One region of the Sphingomonas sp. Leaf30 genome, then DNA from elsewhere that is predicted to be linked to it. Evidence: riboswitches for the same ligand, from Rfam matches in the RefSeq annotation. Region 1 holds a riboswitch; each other region holds the start of a gene.

Evidence for each region. A riboswitch is a leader RNA that binds a small molecule or an ion and turns the genes downstream of it on or off. The one in region 1 is predicted to bind cobalamin.
Region 2: linked by a shared signal. The riboswitch ahead of ASE89_RS12720 (acyl-CoA thioesterase) and the one ahead of ASE89_RS08240 (TonB-dependent receptor plug domain-containing protein) in region 1 are both predicted to bind cobalamin.
Region 3: linked by a shared signal. The riboswitch ahead of ASE89_RS05885 (HoxN/HupN/NixA family nickel/cobalt transporter) and the one ahead of ASE89_RS08240 (TonB-dependent receptor plug domain-containing protein) in region 1 are both predicted to bind cobalamin.

Annotation. Positions count from the first base shown of each region.
Region 1 is NZ_LMKZ01000002.1:327,704-335,696, reverse strand. Features, by position in the region: gene ASE89_RS08260 (nuclear transport factor 2 family protein) at 1-63, shown strand, start outside; gene ASE89_RS08255 (acetyl/propionyl/methylcrotonyl-CoA carboxylase subunit alpha) at 60-1,895, shown strand; gene ASE89_RS08250 (MaoC family dehydratase) at 1,895-2,347, shown strand; gene ASE89_RS08245 (HpcH/HpaI aldolase/citrate lyase family protein) at 2,344-3,168, shown strand; cobalamin riboswitch at 3,227-3,459, shown strand; gene ASE89_RS08240 (TonB-dependent receptor plug domain-containing protein) at 3,642-5,600, shown strand; gene cobO (cob(I)yrinic acid a,c-diamide adenosyltransferase) at 5,600-6,199, shown strand; gene ASE89_RS08230 (ABC transporter substrate-binding protein) at 6,196-7,044, opposite strand; gene ASE89_RS08225 (FecCD family ABC transporter permease) at 7,112-7,993, shown strand, end outside.
Region 2 is NZ_LMKZ01000016.1:198,717-206,709, reverse strand. Features, by position in the region: gene ASE89_RS12730 (TerC family protein) at 1-773, opposite strand, end outside; gene ASE89_RS20490 (hypothetical protein) at 810-983, opposite strand; gene ASE89_RS12725 (MFS transporter) at 1,412-2,968, shown strand; gene ASE89_RS12720 (acyl-CoA thioesterase) at 3,166-3,930, opposite strand; cobalamin riboswitch at 4,035-4,233, opposite strand; cobalamin riboswitch at 4,393-4,614, shown strand; gene ASE89_RS12715 (DUF1852 domain-containing protein) at 4,740-5,723, shown strand; gene ASE89_RS12710 (methionine synthase) at 5,751-6,779, shown strand; gene ASE89_RS12705 (TonB-dependent receptor) at 6,842-7,993, opposite strand, start outside.
Region 3 is NZ_LMKZ01000001.1:1,263,768-1,271,760, reverse strand. Features, by position in the region: gene cobN (cobaltochelatase subunit CobN) at 1-737, opposite strand, end outside; gene cobW (cobalamin biosynthesis protein CobW) at 743-1,792, opposite strand; cobalamin riboswitch at 1,930-2,146, opposite strand; gene ASE89_RS05885 (HoxN/HupN/NixA family nickel/cobalt transporter) at 2,307-3,344, opposite strand; cobalamin riboswitch at 3,524-3,736, opposite strand; gene ASE89_RS05880 (molybdopterin molybdotransferase MoeA) at 3,974-5,158, shown strand; gene lexA (transcriptional repressor LexA) at 5,227-5,952, shown strand; gene ASE89_RS05870 (ComEC/Rec2 family competence protein) at 6,455-7,993, opposite strand, start outside.

The sequences.
Region 1 (7,993 bases):
GGCCGGTGGAAGATCTTCAACATCACCTGGTCCAAGCGGACCACCGGATGCCCCGCGCAATGATCGAATCACTGCTCATCGCCAACCGCGGCGAGATCGCCTGCCGCATCATCCGTACAGCTCGGGCGTTAGGAATCCGCACGATCGCGGTCTATTCCGATGCCGATGCGGGCGCACTGCATGTCCGGCACGCTGACGAGGCGGTGCATATCGGCGCGAGCCCGGCGCGCGAGAGTTATCTGGTCGGCGAACGGATCATCGCCGCCGCGCTCGCCACCGGCGCTGAGGCTATTCATCCGGGGTACGGGTTCCTGTCCGAGAATGCGGACTTCGCGCAGGCCGTGCTCGAAGCAGGGATCCTGTGGGTTGGCCCCGATCCCGACAGCATCCGCGCGATGGGGTTGAAGGATGCCGCGAAGCAGCGGATGATGGCGGCCGCGGTCCCAGTGACACCGGGCTATCTGGGGGAAGACCAGTCGCCCGATCGGCTCCAGCGCGAGGCGGATGCCATCGGCTACCCGGTCCTGATCAAGGCCGTTGCGGGCGGCGGCGGCAAGGGTATGCGCCGCGTCGATGCGTCCGCCGACTTTGTCGACGCGCTCGCTTCGTGCCAGCGTGAGGCCTCTGCGTCGTTCGGCAATACCGACGTGCTGATCGAGAAATATATCCTGTCGCCGCGGCATATCGAGGTGCAGGTGTTCGGCGACCGTCAGGGCAACGTCGTCCATTTGTTCGAACGTGACTGTTCGTTGCAGCGCCGGCATCAGAAGGTGATCGAGGAGGCCCCGGCCCCCGGCATGGATGATGCGACACGCGCGGCGATCTGCGCGGCGGCGGTGCGCGCTGCGCAGGCCGTGAACTATGTCGGCGCGGGTACGATCGAGTTCATCGCCGATGCGAGCGAAGGCCTGCGCGCCGATCGGATCTGGTTCATGGAAATGAACACCCGGTTGCAGGTCGAGCATCCCGTCACCGAGGAAATCACCGGACAAGACCTTGTCGAGTGGCAGCTGCGGATTGCCAGCGGCGAGGCGTTGCCGCTGCAGCAGCATGATCTTGCGATCCGCGGCTGGGCGATCGAGGCGCGGCTCTATGCGGAGGATCCCGCCAAGGGGTTCCTGCCGTCGATCGGCCGGCTCGAGGCGTTCGATCTGGGTGATGCGACGCGGGTCGATACGGGTGTCGAACAGGGGGCGGACATCTCGCCCTATTACGACCCGATGATCGCCAAGGTGATTGCCTGGGGCGACACGCGTGAAGCCGCGCGCGAGACGTTGGCGGAGGCGCTGGACAAGGCGGTCGTCTGGCCGGTCCGGTCGAATGCGGGGTTTCTCGTCCAGGCACTCGATCACCCGGATTTCGTCGCCGCAACGCTAGATACCGGGCTGATTGCGCGCGAGGGGGCGGCGCTGATGCCCCCGGCGCAGCCCAGCGAGGAAGCGCTGATCGAGGCCGCGCGCACGCTCGTACGCGTCGAACCGATGGCGGGCTTTCGCCTCAACGCGGTACCTTTGAAGACGGCGCGGTTCCTGCTCAACGACGACGTCGTGACGATCGATCTCGACGGTCGCGGCGTCCATGAACCAGTCGATGCCGCCCTCGTTTCCGATGCCGGGCAGACCTGGCAGTTGCGGCCCTGGCGTGCGTCTGGCGCGGCGATGGGGGCGGCAGCGGATGGCGCGATCTTGTCACCGATGCCGGGACGGATCATCGCGGTCGACGTGGCTATCGGGGACCATGTCGCAAAGGGGCAGAAGCTCGTGACGCTGGAGGCGATGAAGATGGAGCATTCGCTCATCTCGCCGTTCGACGGGACGGTTGCCGAACTGACCGCGATCGAAGGCGGGCAGGTGAGCGATGGCATGGTGCTCGCGCGTATCGAGAAGGATGACTGATGGCCGGCCGCTATTTCGACCAATGGACGGTCGGCGACCGGATCGTCCATGAGATCCGCCGCACCGTCACGGAGACGGACAACCTCCTGTTCTCGACGATGACGCACAACCCGCAGCCGCTGCACCTCGATGCCGAAGCGGCGAAGGCGAGCGAATTCGGCCAGATCCTCGTCAACGGCACCTTCACCTTCGCGCTGATGGTCGGCCTGTCGGTTGGCGACACGACGCTCGGGACGCTCGTCGCCAATCTCGGTTACGACAAGCTCGTGCATCCAAAACCCGTCTTCATCGGCGACACGATGCGCGCCGAGACCGAGGTCGCCGAGCTTAAGCCCAGCCGGTCACGCCCGAACGCCGGGATCGTCACATTCATGCACCAGCTGATCAACCAGCGTGACGAGATCGTCTGTCAGTGCCTCCGCTCGGCACTGCTGCTGCGGACGCCGGCATGAGGTTGCGCTCGCTGCTGTTCGTGCCCGCAGACCGGCCCGAGCGTTTTGCGAAGGCCGCAGCGAGCGGGGCCGATGCCATCATCCTCGATCTGGAGGATTCGGTCGCGCTCACCCGCAAGGCCGTTGCCCGCGAGGCGGTCCGGGCCGCGTTGCAGGACCACACCGACGTCGTGCGGATGGTCCGGATCAATCCCGTCGACTCGGGGTGGCTGGACGACGATCTCGCTGCCGCGAGGGGCGCCGATGCGATCATGCTGCCCAAGGCGACAGGACCCGCGACCGTCCTCGCGTTGGTCGAGGCTTATGGCGATGACTGTCCGCCGATCCTGCCGATCGCGACCGAAGTGCCCGCCGCGATCTTCACACTGGGCGAATATGCGCGGGTCAACGACCGGTTATGCGGCCTGACCTGGGGCGCCGAAGACCTGCCCGCGGCGATCGGCGCGGCGACCAGTCGGGAGGACGACGGATCCTATACCGAACCCTATAAGCTCGTACGATCGCTGCTGCTGTTCGGCGCACATGCGGCGGACGTCGCGGCGATCGAGACGGTCTATCCCGCAATCGCGGACATTGACGGGCTGGCAGCCTATGCCGCGCGCGGCAGCCGGGACGGCTTTACCGGCATGATGGCGATTCATCCGTCGCAGGTCGCCACGATCAACGCCGCGTTCACGCCGGATGCGGCGACCGTTGCACATGCGCACGCCGTCGTCGCTGCGTTTGCGGCGGCTCCCGAGGCGGGCGCGCTGCAACTCGATGGGCGGATGATCGATGCGCCGCACTTACGTCAGGCGCGGGCGATCCTCGCGCGACTCTAGGCCCATTGGCGGCAGGAAATTTCTGCGCTACCGTCGCCCTGCGAAACCGGTGAAGGCCGGGGTCGCAGATCGCGTCGGTGCCCCTCGGGGCTTCAAAGGGAATGCGGTGCGGGAGGCGATCCTCCTCATGCCGCGGCTGTCCCTGCAACTGTAAGCGGTGAGTGCGGTGCGCATGTCCCTTCATCACGGGGGGACGACCACTAGGCCTGAGCGCAAGCGCAGGGCCCGGGAAGGTCGCGTACCGGGCGTCGACCCGTGAGCCAGGAGACCTGCCGGCGCTCGGTCGCTCTTGCCATGGTCCAGGGGATGACCGCGGCACGGTACTCCGTCTGAGCGACGAACCATGCGGCGGGGGCCGCATCGGTGCGCGTGGCTGGTGCGGTTCGGCGTACACCCCAAGCGTTGCGCCGGCTGTCCGTAGCATCGGACGGCAGGCCCCGGCCGGTCGCTCGTGACGCCGGGGGTATCGTTTCATGACCAGAATTTTCGTTTCGCTTGTGGCGCTCGCCACCGCCACGGCCTTTGCATCGCCGGCCGCGGCCGAGCCCGATCCGGTTACTGCGGCGACGGGCGAGGCGGCAGCGGGCGGCGCTGAGCTGGTGGTTACCGCATCGAGATCGGGCGACGCGGTTCCGGCCGATCAGATCGGTGCGTCGGTGACGGTGCTGGACGCCGCTATGCTTGACCAGCGCCAGACCCGGATCGTGTCCGACGTGTTGCGCGACGTCCCTGGACTGGCGATCAGCCGGACCGGCGCGGTCGGGGGGACGACGCAGGTCCGGATCCGTGGGTCGGAGGGCAATCACGTGCTGGTGCTGATCGACGGGATCGAAGTGTCCGATCCCTATCAGGGCGAATATGATTTCGGCACGCTGATTGCCGACGAGGCGGCACGGGTCGAGGTGCTGCGCGGGCAGCAATCGGCGCTGTACGGGTCCGACGCGATCGGCGGCGTCATCCAGTATCTCACGCTCAGCGGCGCGGAGGCCCCGGGCGTATCGCTGCGGGCCGAGGGGGGATCGTTCGGCACGTTTTCGGGAGGCGCCCGGGTCGCGGGCGTAGCGGGCAATCTCGATTACGCGCTGTCGAGCTCGACCTACCTCACCGACGGCACGCCGACCGCACGGGGCGGATCGCGCGACATCGGCGCGAAGAGCGTCGGCGCGACGGGCAAGCTCAGCTGGTCGCCGACCGACACGCTGAAGGTCACGGGCGTCGGGCGTTACAGCTATACCGATGCCGACAGCAACGACACTGCGTTGAGCGGCCCGCAGTTCGGCACGATCGTCGATACGCCAGGCGCGCGCAGCACGGTCGAGGCATATTACGGGCTCGTCCGGGCCGAGTTGGCGCTGGCGGATGGCCGCTGGACGAATGCGCTCAGCGGCCAGTTTGCCGATACGACACGCCGGGCGCTGGTCGACGATGCCTTGAGCTTTGGTAACAAGGGACGGCGGTACAAGGGATCGTTCGAAAGCGCGTTCCGGTTCGGGACCGATCGCATCCGGCATCGGCTGACTGCCGCGGTCGATGTCGAGCGCGAGGAGTTCCAGACGCTTAGCGCGGCTCCTTCGGAGTTCGTCTTTACGGGACGGCGGCATACCGACAATGTCGGGCTCGTTGGCCAGTATGACGTCGTCGTCGACGATGCGCTCGCAATCGGCGGATCGGTGCGGCGCGACGAGAATAACCGGTTCGATGACACCACCACCTATCGCGCGCAGGCGAGCTATCGCTTTGCGACCGGGACGCGGGTGCGTGGCGCCTACGGGACGGGCGTGAAGAATCCCGGCTATTTCGATCTCTTCGGTTATTCCGACGGTCGCTATATCGGCAATCCGAACCTCAAGCCGGAGAAGTCAAAGGGGTGGGAAGCCGGGGTCGAACAGGCTTTCGGGGGGGATCGTGCGACGATCGGCGCGACCTATTTCGACAGTCGGCTGACGAACGAGATCTTTACCACCTATCCTGCCCCCGACTTCGTCGCGACGCCCGGCAACCGCAATACGCGATCGACGCAGCATGGCGTCGAGGTGTTTGCCACAGCCCAGCCGATTCCGCAGCTGCGCTTCGACCTCGCCTATACCTATCTGAAGGCGCGCGAGGACGGGGGCGTGGAGATCCGGCGCCCCAGCCATATCGGCAGCATCAACATGACTGCGTTCAGTCGCGACGAGCGCGCCTCGGCAACGCTCGCCGTCCGGTATAATGGCCGGCAGCAGGACGATGCCTATACCGATCCGAGCTATGTCCCTGTCCGCGTCTCGCTCCAGGAATATGTCCTCGTCAACCTGAACGCGGCGTACAAGCTGACGTCCCGGCTATCGGTCTTCGGTCGGGTCGAAAACCTCTTCGACGAGCGGTACGAGGAGGTGCTCAGCTATGTCGGTCAGGGGCGCGGTGCCTATGCCGGCGTGAAGGCAGCATTCTGATGCGGAGCGAGGCGGAGCACACGGCGCGGATGGCCAAGAAGAAGGTCGTCCAGGACAAGATCGTCGCGGCCAAGACGATCGAAAAGGGCCTGCTCATGGTCCACACCGGGCCGGGCAAGGGCAAGACCACCGCGGCGCTTGGCATGGCGGTGCGGATGATGGGGCACGGGCGAAAGGTTGGGATCGTACAGTTCGTCAAGGGTGCGATGACGACCGGTGAGAAGGTCATCTTTGACGCCTTTCCCGATCTGGTCGAATTCAAGCCGATGGGCGAGGGCTTTACCTGGGATACGCAGGATCGGGCCCGCGATATCGCCGTGGCGCGCGAAGGGTGGGACGAGGTCCGCCGGATGATCCTCGACCCGAGCTATGCCATGGTCATCGCCGACGAGATCAACATCGTCCTGCGCTACGACTATCTGCCACTCGACGAGGTACTTGCGGGGTTCGCGGCACGACCGGCGATGACGCATGTCGTGGCGACGGGGCGCAACGCGCCCGATGCTTTGGTTGCCGCGGCGGATCTCGTCACCGAGATGGGGCTGGTCAAGCATCCGTTCCGGGGCGGGGTCAAGGCCCAGGCTGGCGTCGAGTTCTAAGGGTTGCGGCGACGAGCGGCCGGACGCGGCGTGCGCAACTGCGCCGCAAGGCTTTGCGCGGCCCGGACATAGGCAGGGCCTCCGCAGACGGTCCACGCCTCGGGGATGCGCAGACGGGGAATCCCGTCGAGAATCGGGTGATGCAGCATTTCGGTGCCCTGATCGGTCACGCGGTCCGTGGCGCTTTCGACTATGAGATAGTCCGGGCGTGCCAACACCATCTGTTCGAGCGAGAGTTGCGAGAGTGCGGGCTTGCCGAGCCGGGTCGCGAGATTGGCAAGCCCGAGACGCTGCATCAGTTCGTCGACGAGCGTGCCGGTACCGGTCAGGAAACCCCGACGCTGATAATAGGCCGCCGTACGACCACCTCCCGGCGCGCGCGGCAATCGTGCGAGCGCGGTGTCCATCCGGCGGATCAGTGTTTCGCCGCGATCGGGGTGCCCGATGGCGGCGGCAACCTGACGGACTTGCCTCACGATCGCGGCATAGCTGTCCGCGGGGGGCAGATCGAGCGTCGCGACGTGCCGTCCGGCAAGCACGGCGGCGACCGTCTGGCGTCGGAACGGCGATGCGATCACGAGATCGGGGCGGAGCACCAGCACGTCTTCGGCGCTGCCACGGCTGACTGGCATGGTACGCGCGGCGTTGGAGGCTGCGGACATGTTCGGATCGCGCGCGAACCGGGTGAGCGCGACGATCTGCGCGGGGTCGGCCAGCGCCAGAAGATACTGGTCAGCGCATAGGTTGAGCGAAACGATACGCGCCGGCGGTCGAGGCGCTGCCGCCGGAGCAGGTGCGCTGGCGGCAGCGATCATCAGGATGGTCAGGAGACGGCGGCCGCGCATGCGCAAAACCCTGCCGCAGCGGCCGCTTATGCGCTAGGCGGAAATCGATGCGGTGGGATCTGGCACTATGGAACGCGTGACGCGTGCGCGATTGGTCGGTGGCCTAGCGCTGCTTGCGCTGCTGGCCGGCGCCGCGTCGGTCGCGGTGGGTAGCGCGGCGATCCCGCTGGCGCATGTCGTGCGGGCGCTCAGCGGGCAGGGCGATCCGATCGAACGCGCGATCCTGTTCGAACTCCGTCTGCCGCGCGCGATCCTCGGGCTGGCGGTCGGCGCGATGCTGGGGCTTTCTGGTGCGGCGCTGCAGGGGTTCCTGCGCAATCCGCTGGCCGAGCCATCGGTGCTGGGCGCGTCGAACGGGGCATCGCTGGGCGCGGTGATCGCGCTGTATTTCGGGCTGGCGGAGCTACATCCGGCGATGCTGCCGATCGTGGCGATCGCCGGGGCGTTCGCGGCGCTGGGGTTGCTGTTCGTGCTGGCGGCCGGGTCGCAAAGCGCCTTGTCACTGATCCTCGCGGGGATTGCGGTTGGAACGCTGGCCGTCGCGGGGGTCAGTCTGGCGCTGAACCTGTCCCCCAACCCGTTTGCAGCGATGGAGATCATGACCTGGTTGCTCGGGTCGCTCGAAGACCGGTCGTTCAGCCATGTCGCGCTGGCACTGCCCTGTATCGCACTCGGCATGGTGCTGGTCGGCTGGGACGGCCATGCGCTCGACGCGCTGACGCTTGGCGAAGACGGTGCGCGCGCGCTCGGCGTCGATCTGCGTCGGACGCGCATGCGGATGCTGGTCGGGGTGGCGATCGGGGTTGGCGGGGCGGTCGCGGTATCGGGCGCGATCGGGTTCATCGGCCTGATCGTTCCGCATCTCGTCCGGCCGATGACCGATCGTTCGCCATCGACGATTCTGCTCCCCTCCGCATTGGGCGGTGCTGCATTGCTGACCTTTGCGGAC
Region 2 (7,993 bases), on a different contig from region 1:
GCAAAATAGAGCGCGCGTAACCCAAGGATAGCAAAGATGTTCGACGTGTAGACGATGAATGGATCCGTTGTGATCGCGAAGATGGCCGGCACGGAATCGACCGCAAAGATGACGTCAGCGCATTCGATCATGACCAGAGCCAGTAGTAACGGCGTAGCGATCCGGCGCATGCGCCCCGTCGCTGGGTCCTGCTCTTTCACCCAGAAACGTTCCCCGTGAAGTTGGTCGGTAACCGGCATGCGCTGGCGAACCCAGCGTAAAACGGGCGAACTGGCCACGTCATATTCCGTGTCTGCAGTCAGCCACATCTTGATACCGGTGAAAACCAGGAAGGCAGCAAAGACGTATAATACCCATTCGAACCGATCGACCAATGCCGCACCAAAACCGATCATCACTGCACGCAGGACAATGACACCCAGGATGCCCCAGAACAATACACGGTGCTGGTGGATGCGGGGGATGGCGAAGTAGCCGAAGATCATGGCGATGATGAACACGTTATCCATCGCAAGGCTCTTCTCGATGACGAAGCCCGTCACGTAGTTGAGGCCGGCAGTCGGCCCGATATACCACCAAATCCATCCGCCGAACGCCAGTCCCAGCGTGATGTAACTTGCTGACAATGCAAGGCTCTCGCGTACCCCAATTTCTCGTTGTCCGCGGTGCAAGACACCCAGATCGAGGATCAGCAACGTTGCGACGATGCCGAGAAATGCCAGCCACATCCAGACAGGCGTACCAAGGAATAATAAGGAAAGCAGCTCAGGCATGGGGACCTCTGACAAACGTGATGACGTGGGGCGGGATCAGCGATCAGGAGGGCAGGTATCTCGCGGTGGTGCGCACAAGCGACCTTCCAAGTGCAACTCAAAGCGCTTCAATTGCAGCAGAATTGGAGAAATTGGAGTTCGGCGCGCCATCGCGATACGCGCGCGCTCGTCCAACTGCTGATGCAGTTCGGCGAGTCTGTTGGTTTCCATGCTCAGAGCCTCTTTTCAATCGGTGATCGAAAGATCGGATCATCAACGACGACAGGAGGCAAAGCGGCCAGGCCTATATCGAGATAACCCGATGCGGTCCGACATCACAATCACCCAAGGGAAATTGTCAGAGGGGCCCGGCCCGCTTTTTATAGATAGGTTACGGTTTGCGGTGATCAAGCAGTTTCAATATTTGATAACGACCGTAGTCTGCGCTCAATCTGCCGCACTTCTCATCCCAAAACATCACGCCGATCGGGAAGATGAATCGGTCGAAAACGCCCCTTTCTGGACGCTCAGTTTGGCGAGCCGCAAGCCTGAAAGCCATTCGGCCAGCCATAAGCCGCAACGTGCCCCGCCGGCAGGTGCTCTGCTTGCAGCAGGCAAGCCGTGCGGCGTATGTCGCTACTGCTGGTGGGGGGGAATAAATGGCGAATGGCATTAGCAGCCGCGGAAACTCGGTTGTCGGCGAGCGCTGGCCGCTCTTCTGGGCAGGCTGTGCGGCGATCAGCGTTGGGGTGGCCTTTCACTTACCAATGCTCGCGATGGCCCATACGATGGGCAATCACCTTTCGGGTATGGCTATGGACGGATGGATGTATCTAGGCATGGCGCTGATCGGTATCGGCGTGCCGGCAGCTATATTTGGCGCTTTACCCAAGAAACGGCCTGATCACAGGGCAGCCGTTGGCGTCGCATATGAAGCGCCCGATGATACCCCTCTGACGCGCTCGCATGCTGCCGTTCTGCTGGTGCTTACCCTCGGGCTCATCATCGACACTATGAAGCCAGCAACGCTCGGCTTCGTGCTCCCCGGCATGCGTGGCGAGTATGGGCTCGCTAAATCGACCGTTGCCCTGCTTCCGTTCGTTGCCCTTACGGGGACCACAGTTGGCTCGTTTCTGTGGGGGTGGCTTGCGGACATCTATGGTCGGCGTGTGTCGATCCTGTTGTCGACGATCCTGTTCGTTTCGACATCCATCTGCGGCGCTATGCCTTCCTACAGCTGGAACCTGGTCATGTGTTTTCTGATGGGGTGCTCGGCTGGCGGAATGCTGCCCGTTGTCTACACGCTGTTGGCGGAGATCATGCCTCCACGGCACAGAAGCTGGGTTCTTGTGCTGGTTGGTGGCACGGGACTGGTCGGTGGCTACCTCGCAGCTAGCGGTGCAGCGCATCTGTTCGAGCCCCTGTTCGGCTGGCGTAGCTTGTGGCTGCAGGGCTTTCCCACCGGTTTGCTGCTGCTTGCGATGGCAAGGTGGATTCCTGAGTCCCCGCGCTTTCTGTTGGAACGGGGTATGGACGCCGAGCTAGCTGACATGGCTCGAAAGTTTGGCATCGTCAGGCGTGCGCCACAAGAAGCCCCAGCGGACGCTGGCAGCGCAGCGGCTCACCACCGCGAATTGACCATCGCCCTGGTGATCACGGCCCTGTCCTGGAGCTTCGTCAACTTCGGCTTGTTGCTATGGCTGCCTTCGGATCTTCAAGATCGAGGCTTCAGTGCCGAGATTGCAAGCGGCATTATCGCCAGCTCAGCACTTGTTGCCCTGCCCACGATCATGATCGCGGCCTTCCTTTACAGCCGTTGGAGCAGCAAGCGCACTCTGATCGGCACTGTGCTTCTCACACTCGCCGGGCTTGCCGGAGCCCTACTGCCGGCGCCTACCCTGGCTTGGCCACCACTGCTCATCGCAGTGATCGCGTTACTGGTGGTTGGCACAAACGGATTAATCGCCGTGCTACTTCCCTATGCAGCCGAAAACTACGCATTACGCGTACGTGGACGCGCTACCGGGCTTATCGCGGGTAGTAGCAAATTTGGTGGCGTTGCTGTCCAGCTGGGGGCCTTCGCTGGATTGATCCCGACGATGGGGGGCGCGGCGATCGCGTTGATCATACCAATGACGCTGTCAGCGGTACTGATCGGACGCTCAGGTAGAGAGACGCGCGGCCGCAGCTTACGTGAGCTGGAAGCAACGGCTTAGCTGTCGGCTTCATATCGACCTGCGCGGAGTGTCTCCTTCAGCGGTCAAATGTGTGAAAAACCCAGTCGTAATCACGACTGCACGACAAACAGGTGTTTTCGGACACCCAAGCAGACCTGTCGGCGCTTAGCGTATATCTGGGTCCGTTCTATGTACCGACCCCCTTTTGGGAAGGTTTGGGGGCTGAAGGCCCGGTACTATCCCATACAACCGAACGGCTTCGCTCGACCATTTTCATCAACCGAAACCATCGTGAATAGAGCCGTGGCCGCATGTCGTCGTTCCCCGGATATTAAATCCTCGGCGCTAAGATCAACACTGATGCGCACGGAACTGCGCCCGGTCATCCGTACTTCGGCGGTTAGCTCGACCATCTCCCCCTTCTGGATAGGGGAACGGAAGTCGATCCGGTCAGATGCTGCCATAACCATTACCGCCCGGGCTTGGCGGGTTGAGGCAATGAATGCCGCCTTGCCCATCATGCGAAGTGCATCACCACCATAGAGGGTGCCGTAATGGTTGGTCTGATTCGGGAAAATCATTTCGACCATTCGCAACGGCTGCACCGCATCATGCGGAACCATCTCACCCATCGGTGGCAGAGGGTCTTCGCTTCCGACTGCGACGAGCGTGAAACGGCCTCGCGTACACAGCCGTCGTTCGCCCGATACCGGTGCCTCCGCGATCAGTTCGACCTCGACGTCGAGCGACTTACGTCCAACCCGCACGACGCGACCTGTCACCTCGACCATATCGCCGATCCGGGCAGGCGCCGCGAAATCGATCTTTTCCGAAGAGGCGGTGACGAAGGCCGCGCGACCGTGGCGTGAGGCCGCCAGGAAGGCGACCTTGTCCATATGCGCCAGAGCCACACCACCGAACAGCGTGCCGTGGTGATTGGCGTCACCGGGGAAGACCATGTCGATCAGCTGAATAGGGGTGCTGTGGTGTTCCTGTGGCATCCTGGTCCTCAATCATTCGCGAGGGCATCCAGACGCCAGCGACCAACGGGAGAGGTACACCTCTTCCTACAGCACGCAGCGGCCAGACCGGGCACCCCGCCGGTGGTCGTTATGGCGTCGAAGGCAGGTCTCCTGGCTCGCGGGTCATCGTCGAAATCCCGGCCTTCCCAGCGCTGAAGCGCCAGTGGCACACGAGGGTTTCTACTCGCCGCTTACAGTTGCGGGGGCAGCATCGGAATCGAACCGATTTCCCGTCTTAGCCTTCGGCCAATCGGCGAAGGAACCTTGACCTCACTGAGGTCGCAGGAAACGGCCCTTTACGTCAAGGCCAAGTGGCTTCGCGGACTAAGAACGGCATGGTGGGCGTAGCCGTACCACCGTCCGCCGTGCTTCCACTCATGCCGCCTCATTAACATATAAAGATATCTTTATATGTCTGTTGACAATGATCGCTCGCTCGTGTCGAACGGCCACGTCGAGGTTCCCCATTCCAGGCATGGCGATGGGGCTAAGACGGGAAGCCGGTGGTGTCCTTCGGGTCAGATTCCGGCGCTGCCCCCGCAACTGTAAGCGGCGAGTGGCGGCTCCATTTCGTGTCACTGGGTTCTCGCAAGGAGCCTGGGAAGGCCGGAGCCACTGCGTTGACCCGTAAGCCAGGATACCTGCCTTCGACGCCATAACGTTCCTCGGACGGGGGTTCCTCCGGTGGATCGCGCTTGATGCGACGGTCCGTGGCTTGCCGCCATCCGGGCCTGTTCACGCCTTGCGCGCTTTCGCCTGACCTCCCGCCCGCATAGCCAGGGTGAGTCATGACGAATAGCGGGTTCACATTCTCGATCAGCAGTATCCCGTTCGACGAGGATTATCGTCCGGCCGACAACACGCGCATCACCACCAATTTTGCCAATCTCGCGCGCGGAGACAGCCGACAGGAGAATCTGCGCAACACGCTGGTGATGATCGACCATCGGTTCAACGCGCTGATGCACTGGGATAATCCCAGGGGTGATCGCTACACGCTGGAGCTGAAGATCGTCTCGGCCGCGCTCACGCTCGGGGATGGTGCCGACGACGAAGCCTTCCCGCTGATCGAGATCCTGCACACGACCGTGACCGACCGGATCAGCGGAGAGCGGTCCGACGGCATGATCGGCAACAACTTCTCGTCCTATGTACGTGACTACGATTTCAGCGTCGTCCTGCCTGACCACCTGAAGGCTGGGGGTGGCGGTGCGCCAGAGGGGTTCGGCGATCTGCACGGCAACTTGTTCAAGCACTTCCTTGGCTCGAGCGCCTACCGTGACAATTTCCGCAAGCCGCCGGTTATCTGCCTCAGCGTGTCGAGCAAGGAGGTGTATCACCGGACCGCCAACGTGCATCCGATCCTCGGCGTCGAGTACCGGAACGACAAGTTTTCCTCAACCGATCAGTATTTCGCCAAGATGGGTATGAAGGTGCGCTACTTCATGCCGCCACACAGCGTCGCGCCGTTCGCCTTCTATCACACCGGCGATCTGGTCAGCGACTACACCAACCTCGAACTTGCCAGCACCATCGCAACGATGGAGACGTTCCAGAAAATCTATCGTCCTGAAATCTACAATGCGAACTCGGTCGCGGCGGAGCATTATCAGCCGAGCCTGAAGTATCAGGACTATTCCCTGACTCGCATCGTCTACGATCGCGAGGAACGTGGTTGCCTCGCTGTCGAGCAGGGCAAATTCGCCGAAGAGCATTTCATCAAGCCGCACAGTGCCGCGCTTCGGCGCTGGTCCGCGACCTGCGGCCTCTGATCCCCACGACACGAAGGTATTTGCATCATGACGACATTGTTGCCGACGACGACCGCGGGTAGCCTGCCCAAGCCTTCCTGGCTCGCCCAGCCCGAGACCTTGTGGTCGCCCTGGAAGCTGGAGGGCGACGAGCTGGTCGCTGGCAAGCAGGACGCGCTCCGCCTCGCGGTCGAGGACCAACGGCAGGCGGGTATCGACATCCTCGGTGACGGCGAGCAGACCCGCCAGCACTTCGTCACGACCTTCATCGAGCATCTCGACGGTGTCGATTTCGAGAAGCGCGAGACGGTGCGCATCCGCAACCGCTACGACGCCAGCGTGCCGACGGTCGTCGGCGCCGTATCGCGCCCGAAATCGGTCTTCGTCGACGACGCCCGTTTCCTGCGCGCGCAGACCGATCAGCTGATCAAGTGGACGCTGCCGGGGCCGATGACGATGATCGACACCCTCTACGACGCGCATTACCGGAGTCGCGAGAAACTGGCATGGGAGTTTGCCCGCATCCTCAACGAGGAAGCCCGCGAGCTGCAAGCGGTCGGCGTCGACATCATCCAGTTCGACGAACCCGCCTTCAACGTGTTTTTCAACGAGGCGAACGACTGGGGCATCGCTGCCCTGGAGCGCGCGGCCGAAGGGATGACGGCTGAGACCGCCGTCCACATCTGCTATGGCTATGGCATCAAGGCTAACACCGACTGGAAGAAGACGCTCGGCTCCGAATGGCGCCAGTACGAGGAAACCTTCCCCAACCTGCAAAGGTCGAAGATCGATATCATCTCGCTCGAATGCCAGAACTCGCGCGTGCCGATGGACCTGATCGAGCTGGTCCGCGGCAAGAAGGTGATGGTCGGCGCGATAGACGTCGCGACCGACACGATCGAGACGCCGGAGCAGGTTGCCGAAACACTGCGCAATGCGCTGCGCTTCGTCGATGCCGACAAGCTCTTGCCCGCCACCAACTGCGGGATGGCGCCGCTGTCGCGCGACGTCGCTCGGGGCAAGCTCCAGGCGCTGAGTGCCGGCGCGGAAATTGTGCGGCGAGAGATACTCGGCTGATCACGGCGGTGTTGGATCGCCAGCGCGGAACGGGTCCCAGGCTGGCGATGCCCTCGGCCAGGTCAGAAATTGACCCTGGTACCCAGACGCAAGGTTCGTGGTTCGACCACACGACTCAACCGGCCATCCGTTGGCCCTGAGGCGTCGAACGAAGGAATGTAGGACTCGTAGAAATAAGCGATGTCCTTGTCGCGGCTGTCGAGGATGTTGAGCACCTCGCCGTACACCTCGAACCGCCCGATCTTGCGGGCCGCGCGGACGTTGACGACCGTGCTTCCTGTATCTCGGACGCTGTTGTCTTCGATCAGCGGATAAGGCCCGAGGTGACGAACGCGAACGCTTGCCTCCCACGGATCGAGCACCAGCGCGATCCCGGCGGATGCGGCGTTCTCGAAGGCGTTTGGAATGCGGTCGCCATTGTCGTAGCGCGATCGGCTTGCCGTATAGTTGCCGTCGATCGCAAGCCACGGCCTGGGCCGCCAGAACGCCACAAGTTCATAGCCACGACGCTCGCTGGCACCGGTCGGTTCGACCGCGTTAGAATCTCCGACGAAGCGCAGTTCGCTGTCGACGTCGAGCCACCAATAGGTCGCGGTCAGCGTAATGCCGGGTAACTGCCACCGGGCGCCGACTTCACGGCCGTTGCCGCGCACCAGCACTGGCACAGGCGTTTCGACGTTTACCGAGCCGCGGACGTCGTTGGAGTGGAATCCACGTCCCCAGTTGCCGTAGAACTCCAGCCGGTCGGTCGGCGAGTACGCGATCGATGCCTTGGGCGACAGGATCGTGTCGTCGCCGCTGCCTTCGCCAGCCAACACGGCCGCCTGATCCCGCGCGCGAACGACGTAGTGATAATAGTCCCCACGAACCCCGCCAATCAGGCGGAGACCCGTAACGGGCGTCCACGTCGCTTCGCCATACAGTGCTGCCGACGCTTCCTCGACATGGTAGCGGCCGAGCGACGACAGGAACGATCGCGCGCTGGTGCGATACACACCGACGCTGCCGATATGGTCGTAGCGCTCTTCGGTACCGAGCGAGACGGCAAGGGTCGGCGCGAGCGTCCAACGCTTTTCGCCCCTCGCACCGACGATCCAGCGTTTGTCGAACTGGCGGATCTGCGCGCTGGTCCCGTCCGGATCGGTGTAGGTCGGGTTCGAATACATCGACCAGTCGTAGAACTGACCATACACATTGGCGTGCCAGTCGGGCTG
Region 3 (7,993 bases), on a different contig from region 1:
AGCGACGGCGCGAAGAGCCCGACGACGTCGAACCCCGCCCCACTCAGCCCGGCATGCAGCGCCTCGATCGGGTCGAGATCGGCAGCGGTCAGGTAGGAGCGGTAGAAGATCAGCAGGATCCGCGGCCGCGTCGCGGTCATCGCGAACGCCGCCGGGCACGTCACCCCGTCGCGCGGCTGCCAGCCGCCGACCTCGGGAACCGTCTTCACCCCCGCGACTGGCCCGGCATAGAGCCCCGCGGCCAGCGCCATCTGCGCCAGCGCCGCCTGCGCCGCGACCGCGCCGCCGTCGTCGCACAGCGCGGCGAGCCGGCGCAACGTCGACACCGGCACCGTCGACGCTGCATCGAGCCGCGCGTCGATCCGCCCGTCCGCAGGCAGCACCGCCAGCGCGATCCCCCGCGCCCGCGCCAGCGCCTCGACCTGCTGTAACCCATAGGACCAGTAGGACCGCCCGCCGATCAGCCGGATCACGATCCCCTTCGCCCCTTCACCCCCCGCTAGCGTTCGCTCAACATAGGTATCGACCGACAGCGGGTGGGTGAGCGCGGACAGGTTGGCGAGCCGGAGCGACGGCAGCGGGCTCCCCCCCGCCGCCGCGCGCCGCCACCCGGCCGCGAACGCGCCGAGATCCCCGTCAGAAAAGGACAGGACGACAAGGTCCGCCGGGCTCTGCGCGAGGTCCTGCGGGACCGCACTCTCCTCCAGCCCGTGGCTTTCGCGGAAGACGACGTGCATCGCCGTCAGCCCTGAAGCGCGGCCCGGATCCTTACGGGGTCGATCCGGTCATGCTCGGCGATCACCACCAGCCGCGTCTGCCGCGCCTCGTCGGCGCGCCACGGCCGGTCATATTGCGTCCGCACCCGCGCCCCGACCGCCTGCACCAGCAGCCGCATCGGCTTGCCCGTCACCGCGGCATAACCCTTCACGCGCAGGATGTCGGCGTCACGTGCCAGCGTCTCGATCCGCGCGGCGAGCGCCGCCGGGTCCGCGATCTCGCCGAGGTCGACGATCATGCTGTCGAAATCGTCATGCTCGTGGTCGTCCGCGCCATCATGGTGCGACGGCCGCGCCGCGATGTCGTCCTCCGCCGCCGCGTTCAGCCCCAGCACGACGCGCGGATCGATCACCCCGTCGGTCAGCGCGATCACCGGCAACGCACGCGGGGACTCCGCCGCGATCACCGCGCGCGCCGCAGCCACCCCCGCCTCGCCCGCCAGATCCGCCTTGGTCAGCAGCACCAGGTCTGCACAGGCGAGCTGGTCCTCGAACACCTCGGCGAGCGGCGTCTCGTGATCGACGCTCGGATCGGCGCGGCGCTGCGCCTCGATCGCGGCGAGGTCGGGCGCGAACCGCCCTGCGGCGACCGCTTCCGCATCGGCCAGCGCGATCACCCCGTCGACCGTGATCCGCGACCGGATCGCGGGCCAGTCAAACGCCTTGAGCAACGGCTTGGGCAGGGCGAGCCCCGACGTCTCGATCAGGATATGGTCGGGCCGCGGGTCGAGCGCGAGCAAAGTCTCGACGGTCGGGATGAAATCGTCCGCGACGGTGCAGCAGATGCAGCCATTGGCGAGCTCGACGACGTTCTCGGCCGGGCAATCGGGGATCGCGCAGCCCTTCAAGATGTCGCCGTCAATGCCGAGCGTGCCGAACTCGTTGACGATCACCGCGAGCCGCCGGCCACCGGCGTTACGGATCAGATGGCTGATCAGCGTGGTCTTGCCCGCGCCGAGGAATCCGGTGACGATGGTGACGGGAATCTTGGCCAGGGTCGGCTGGGGGTCGGTCATGCGATACTCTCCGGGCGTCGGAACGACAGCCACGGACGGACGCACGCCCGCAGCCACACGCGCGCACGACCTGACGGCCGCACGCGTTCGTCGCTCAGACGGAGTACCGTGCCGCGACCATCCCCTGGATCAAGGCAAGAGCGACCATGACGCTGGCAGGTCTCCTGGCTCGCGGGTCGAAGCTCGATGCACGCCTTCCCAGGTCCCGTGACTCAGTGGCTGCCCCCGCATCGGGGGCCTGTGCGTCTCGCTCACCGCTTACAGTTGCAGGGACAGCCGCGGCATTGGGAGGCAAGCCTCCCGCACCGCATTCCCATTCAAGCCCCGAAGGGCACCGGCGCGATCTGTCGAGGTTCGGTAGAACCAAACCTCGAGGTTGGGTTTAGAGGAGTTTGGCGACTGTGCCAATGCACCTCACCTCCGTCATCCTGACGAAAGTCAGGACCCAGAGCCACGCGTAATGCGCTGCCTGGCCCTGGGTCCCGGGTCGAGCCCGGGATGACGACGCTGCCTGTTATCCCCGCACCACCTCGATCTCGTCGAACCGCTTCCACCGGTAGATCGCGAAACTCAGCACCCAGCACGCCACGAACAGCGCGATAATCGCAAAGCCCAGCCCGTTGAAATTCTCGCCCAGCGCCGAAGCGACGTCCCACACGCCCCCGCTGAGGCCCAGCTTCGACGCCAGCAACGCGAGCGTTTCGATCCCGCCGATCGCGATCGCGACGATCGCCGAGATCAGCGTGATCGTGATATTGTAATAGAGCTTGCGGATCGGCTTCACGAACGCCCATTCATACGCGCCGAGCATCACCACCCCGTCGGCACTGTCGACCAGTGCCATGCCCGTCGCGAACAGCACCGGCAGCACCAGCACCGTACCGATCGACAGCCCGTCCGCCGCCTGGCTCGCCGACAGGCCGAGGATCGCGACTTCGGTCGCGGTGTCGAACCCCAGCCCGAACAGGAACCCGAGCGGCGCCATGTGCCAGCTGCGTGTGACCAGCCGGAACATCGGCCGGAACAGCCGCGCGAGCAGCCCGCGATTGCCGAGCAGCAGGTCGAGATCCTCCTCGACATAGCGCCCCCCGCCGCGGACATGGCCGAAGGTCCGCCACACCGATCGCAGGATGATCAGGTTCATCGCCGCGATCGTGAACAGGAACAGCGCGGAGATCAGTGTCGCGATCACCCCGCCCGCCTGCTTGAACGCCTCGAACTGCGCCAGCGCACTCGCGGTCAGCGCGATCGCGACCGCGGCGATCAGGACGATCCCAGAATGGCCGACCGCGAACCAGAAGCCGACCCCGATCGGCCGCTGCCCGTCCTGCATCAGCTTGCGCGTCACATTGTCGATCGCCGCGATATGATCCGCATCGACCGCGTGGCGCAGCCCCAGCCCCCAGGCGAGCATCGCGGTACCCAGCATCAACGGCTGCGCCTGGAACAGCGCGAACGCCCATCCCCAGGCGGCGATGTTGGCCGCAACCAGCATCGCGAACATCCAGCCGATCCGGTGTCGCGTCGAACGACCGGCAGTCCGCCCGGTCATGATCTTGGTCATTGGCACATCCCCGGCGTCCGACGAGGACGGGGGCCTGCCGCGAACGACCGGGACGCGCGCCGACCGGACGCCCTGAGCGGCCGGCATGCGTCGCCGATGCGGCCCCCGCCGCATGGTCGTCGCTCAGACGGCGTTCACCGTGCCTCGGCCACCCCCTGGGCCGGGACAAGAGCGACCAGACGCCGGCAGGTCTCCTGGCTCGCGGGTCAAGGCTCGACGCACACCTTCCCAGGCCATCGGCCCAGTGGCTGCCCCCGTCGCAGGGGGCGCGTGCGTGTCGCTCGCCGCTTACAGTTGCAGGGACAGCCGCGGTCTTGGGGCGAACCCCGCACCGCATTCCCTTTCAAGCCCCGAGGGGCACCGACGCGATCTGTGCGGATCCGGCTTGCGTCGGACCTGCGCCACAGGGCTAGCGCGTTTTGCCTGCGCTGACGACAGGATTTGCGTGCGACGTAACGCAGGGCATGTCGTCCCATCTCACCGCAACGTCTGCCGTACCTCGTACGTTGATCGCGTAACCGACCGGCGTCCTGCCGGTCGCGGCGTTGCCCGCTTTCCGCCCCGCGGCATTCGTGCGAGCAGCGCAGACCTTCATCGCCCCGCTGAACGGAGCCCGCATGCGCCCTCTCGTCCCCGTCGCCGAAGCCCAGTCCCGCCTCTTCGCCATGGCATCGCGCGTGCCGGCCGAAACCGTGCCGCTGCGATCGGCGATGGGTCGCTGGGCGGCGGAGGACATTCTCGCCCGCCGCACCCAGCCTGCGACCGACCTCTCGGCGATGGACGGCTACGCGATCCGCTACGCAGATCTGCCCGGGCCGTGGACGGTCATCGGCGAGAGCGCGGCCGGCCGCCCCTTCACCGGTTCAGTCGGCGCGGGACAGGCGACGCGCATCTTCACCGGCGCGGCGATGCCGGCGGGCGCCGACACGGTGCTCGTCCAGGAGGAAGCCGCACGCGACGGCGACCGGCTGATGCTCGACGGCGAAGGCCCCGCCTTTGAAGGCCGCAACACGCGCCGCAAGGGGCTCGACTTCGCGACCGGCACGCGGCTGATCGCGGCCGGCGACCGGCTGACGCCCGCCCGCATCGCAGTCGCTGCGACCGGCGGGCACGGCGCCTTGTCGGTCGGCCGCCGGCTGCGCGTCGCGGTCGCCGCGACGGGCGACGAGCTCGTCCCTCCCGGCTCGACCAGCGATCCCGTCCCGCTGCCGGAATCGAACGGCATCATGCTCGCCGCGATGCTCGCCGACCTGCCCGTCGACATTATCGATCTCGGAATCCTCCCCGACCGGCTCGACACGCTGCGTGACGCCTTTGCCGGGGTCGATGCCGATCTGCTTGTGACCACCGGGGGCGCGTCGGTCGGTGATCACGACCTCGTCCGCCCCGCGATCGAGGGAGCGGGCGGCGGCATCGACTTCTGGCGGATCGCGCTGCGCCCGGGCAAGCCGATGATGGCGGGCACGCTTGGCCGGACGATGCTGCTCGGCCTGCCGGGCAATCCCGTCTCCGCCTTCGTCACCGCCATCCTCTTCGTCCGCCCCGTGGTCGCGCACATGCTCGGCGCGCGCGATCCCCTGCCGCAGACGACGCACGCGCTGCTCGGCGAGGATCTTCCGCCCAACCAGTCGCGGACCGACTATATGCGCGCCGAACTGCGCGACGGCCGCGCCTATGCCTCGACCATCCAGGACAGCTCGATGCTGCTGACGCTCGCTCGCTCGTCCTGCCTGATCGTCCGCGACGGCGACGCGCCGGCGGCAAGGGCGGGCGACTCGGCGGAAATCCTCGTCATCGCGTGACGTCACCGCTTGACGAAGCTGCAAGTGTTCCATAGAAGTTCCTCGTCTGTTCCGGACGGAGAACCGTTATGCTCACGCGCAAGCAGCACGAGCTTGTCTGCTTCATCAATGACCGCCTCGCCGAGACGGGCGTGTCGCCCTCGTTCGAGGAGATGAAGGACGCGCTCGACCTGAAATCGAAATCGGGCGTGCACCGTCTGATCAGCGCGCTTGAGGAGCGCAACTTCATCCGGCGCCTGCCCAACCGGGCGCGCGCGCTCGAAGTGCTGAGGATGCCCGAGCGTCCCGAGGCTGCAATCGCACAGACTGCGGTGAAGTCGGGGCCGAAGGCGGCGGCATCGGCCGACACAGTATCTGCGCCGGACACGGTCAGCGCCACGCCCGCGTCGCCCGCCCGCATCGCGGCGAACGACGTCGTCGAGATCCCGCTGCACGGCCGGATCGCCGCCGGCGTCCCGATCGAAGCCTTTGAAGGCAGTTCGATGCTTGCTGTCCCGGCCGCTTTGCTTGGCACTGGCGAGCATTATGCGCTGGAGGTTTCGGGGGACTCGATGGTCGAAGCCGGCATCCTCGATGGCGATTACGCGCTGATCCGCCGCACCGAGATCGCACGCGACGGCGAAATCGTCGTCGCGCTGATCGAGGACAGCGAAGCGACGCTGAAATATTTTCGCCGCGAGGGCGCAATGGTTCGGCTCGACCCGGCCAACCGCGCCTATGACCCCCAGCGTTATGCGCCTGCTCAGGTCCGGGTTCAGGGCAAGCTGTCGGGTATCCTGCGCCGCTACGACTGACGAATGCCGGGGAGCGCTGGCGGTCATCACCGCCGCGCAACCGGCTGGCGTGGCGTTCGGTGAACGTCAAATGTCGGCACCGCCTCGATCTACGCCCCGTAAACAGAGCCGCAAGGTTGGCGCGCTTGGCACCCCTTGTTTGGCATGAGCCGGGGCAACCTGACATCACCTTCGCCCCCGTCCCGAGACTCCGGACAAAAGCAACGGTGGAGAAAAGCGGCACGCGCATTAAACCAGCAGGCCCAGTCCCACCTCCTCCGTCATCCTGACGAAAGTCAGGATCTAGAGCCCGGCACGCCACCCTCCATGACTTTGGGCTCTAACCGCAGACCAGATGAAGGTCGGCTCGGCAAACGTCTCAGCAGAAATGCGGACCGACGGAAATGTCGATCCGACGCGCTTACCAGCGGCCCCAAGCATCAACGTCCGGTTTTTGAATCGCGCGAGCGCCAGTCGGGGCCCCAGCCGCGCAGGATCGCAACCCGACATACCTATTCGCAGCCTATCGCTCCGACCACCCCCGGCCCAGCGACCGTAACCGAACCAGCGCCACACCCCCGGCCACTCCGCGCTGATCGCCCGCCGCCCCAAACCGTCGCGTTGACCGCGCCAGCGTCGGTGGATCGCGCCACGGGTGCCGGTCCCCCGGATTGAGCACCGTCACCATCCGCCCCGTGGTCAGCGTCAACGCGATCCCCCCGGTCCGCTCAAGCACCGATCGATCGAGCTTCAGCCATCGCGGCGTACAACCACGCGGCAGCCCGCGCTCGCTGATGACGATGTCCGCGCGCCGGCAGGCGGCAACCATCTCCGCGATCGGCACCCGGTAAACGCTCCGCGTTGCCAGCACACGCCACGCCCGCCCCCGCGCGACGACATCGGTCAGGCACAGGTCGCGGCTGCACCGCGCGTCGGGCTGATCCGCGAGCAGCAGCGGCTCACCATCGACCCCGCCATTCTCCGCCAGTGTATCGCGGACATAATCCCCCGCCCGATCGCGAAGCAGCGCGAGCCCGGCGGCGGTCCGGACCGCGACATGGCGACCATCGCCCGTGACCAGTATATCGGGTGACGGCGTCGTCAGCGCCCAGATCGCGCCAATCGCCAAGGGCAGCATTCCGATCCGTCGCCACCGCGTCCGCCACAGCGCGATCCACACCCCGCCAACGACCATCAGCGCAAACGCCCCGTCGGGCACCGCCGGCAGCGCGCGGACCGCGCCCGGTGCATGCGCCACGCCGCGCGCGAGCCACAGCAGCGCGTCGAGCGCATGCTGGACCAGCCACCAGGCGGGCGCGCCAATCCCGATCGTGTCGAGCAGCAGCGCCAGCGCCTCGAACGGCATCACGACAAACGTGGTCAGCGGGATCGCGACGATATTGGCGACCGCGCCGTACAGCCCGGCCTTGTGGAAATGATAAACCGCGATCGGCATCAGCGCCGCCTCGACAACGAGCCCGGTCAGCAGCAGCGACGCGGCGCCGCGCAACAGGCGTCTGCTGCGGCCCTCGTCATGCGGCGTGAACGTGGCACGGACGACGGGATGCTCGTGCAGCGCGATGATCGCGGTGATCGCGGCGAACGACAATTGGAAGCTCGGCCCGGCGAGCGATTCGGGCAGCGCGAGCATCACCGCGATCGCTCCCGTCGCGACGAGCCGCAACGTCATCGCCTCGCGCCCCATCGCCAGCGCGACGAGCACCAGCAACGCGGCGACGCAGGAGCGGATCGTCGGCACCTGGCTGCCCGTCAGCACGGTGTAGCCGATCGCCGCTGCGGCACCGGCAAGCGCGGCGATCAGTGGCAGTCGCGTGTGCAGCGCGAGCCATGGGCTGAGCGCCAGCAGCCGCATCACGATCAGCATCGTCGCGGCGACCGCCGCGGTGATGTGGAGGCCGCTTACCGAAAGGAGATGCGCCAGCCCGGCGCGGCGCATCGCCTCCGCATCCGCGTCGCTGATCGCGCCGACGTCGCCGGTCGCCAGCGCCGCCGCGATCCCGCCCGCGCTCCCGTCAAGCTGCGCGACGATATGCCGCGACAG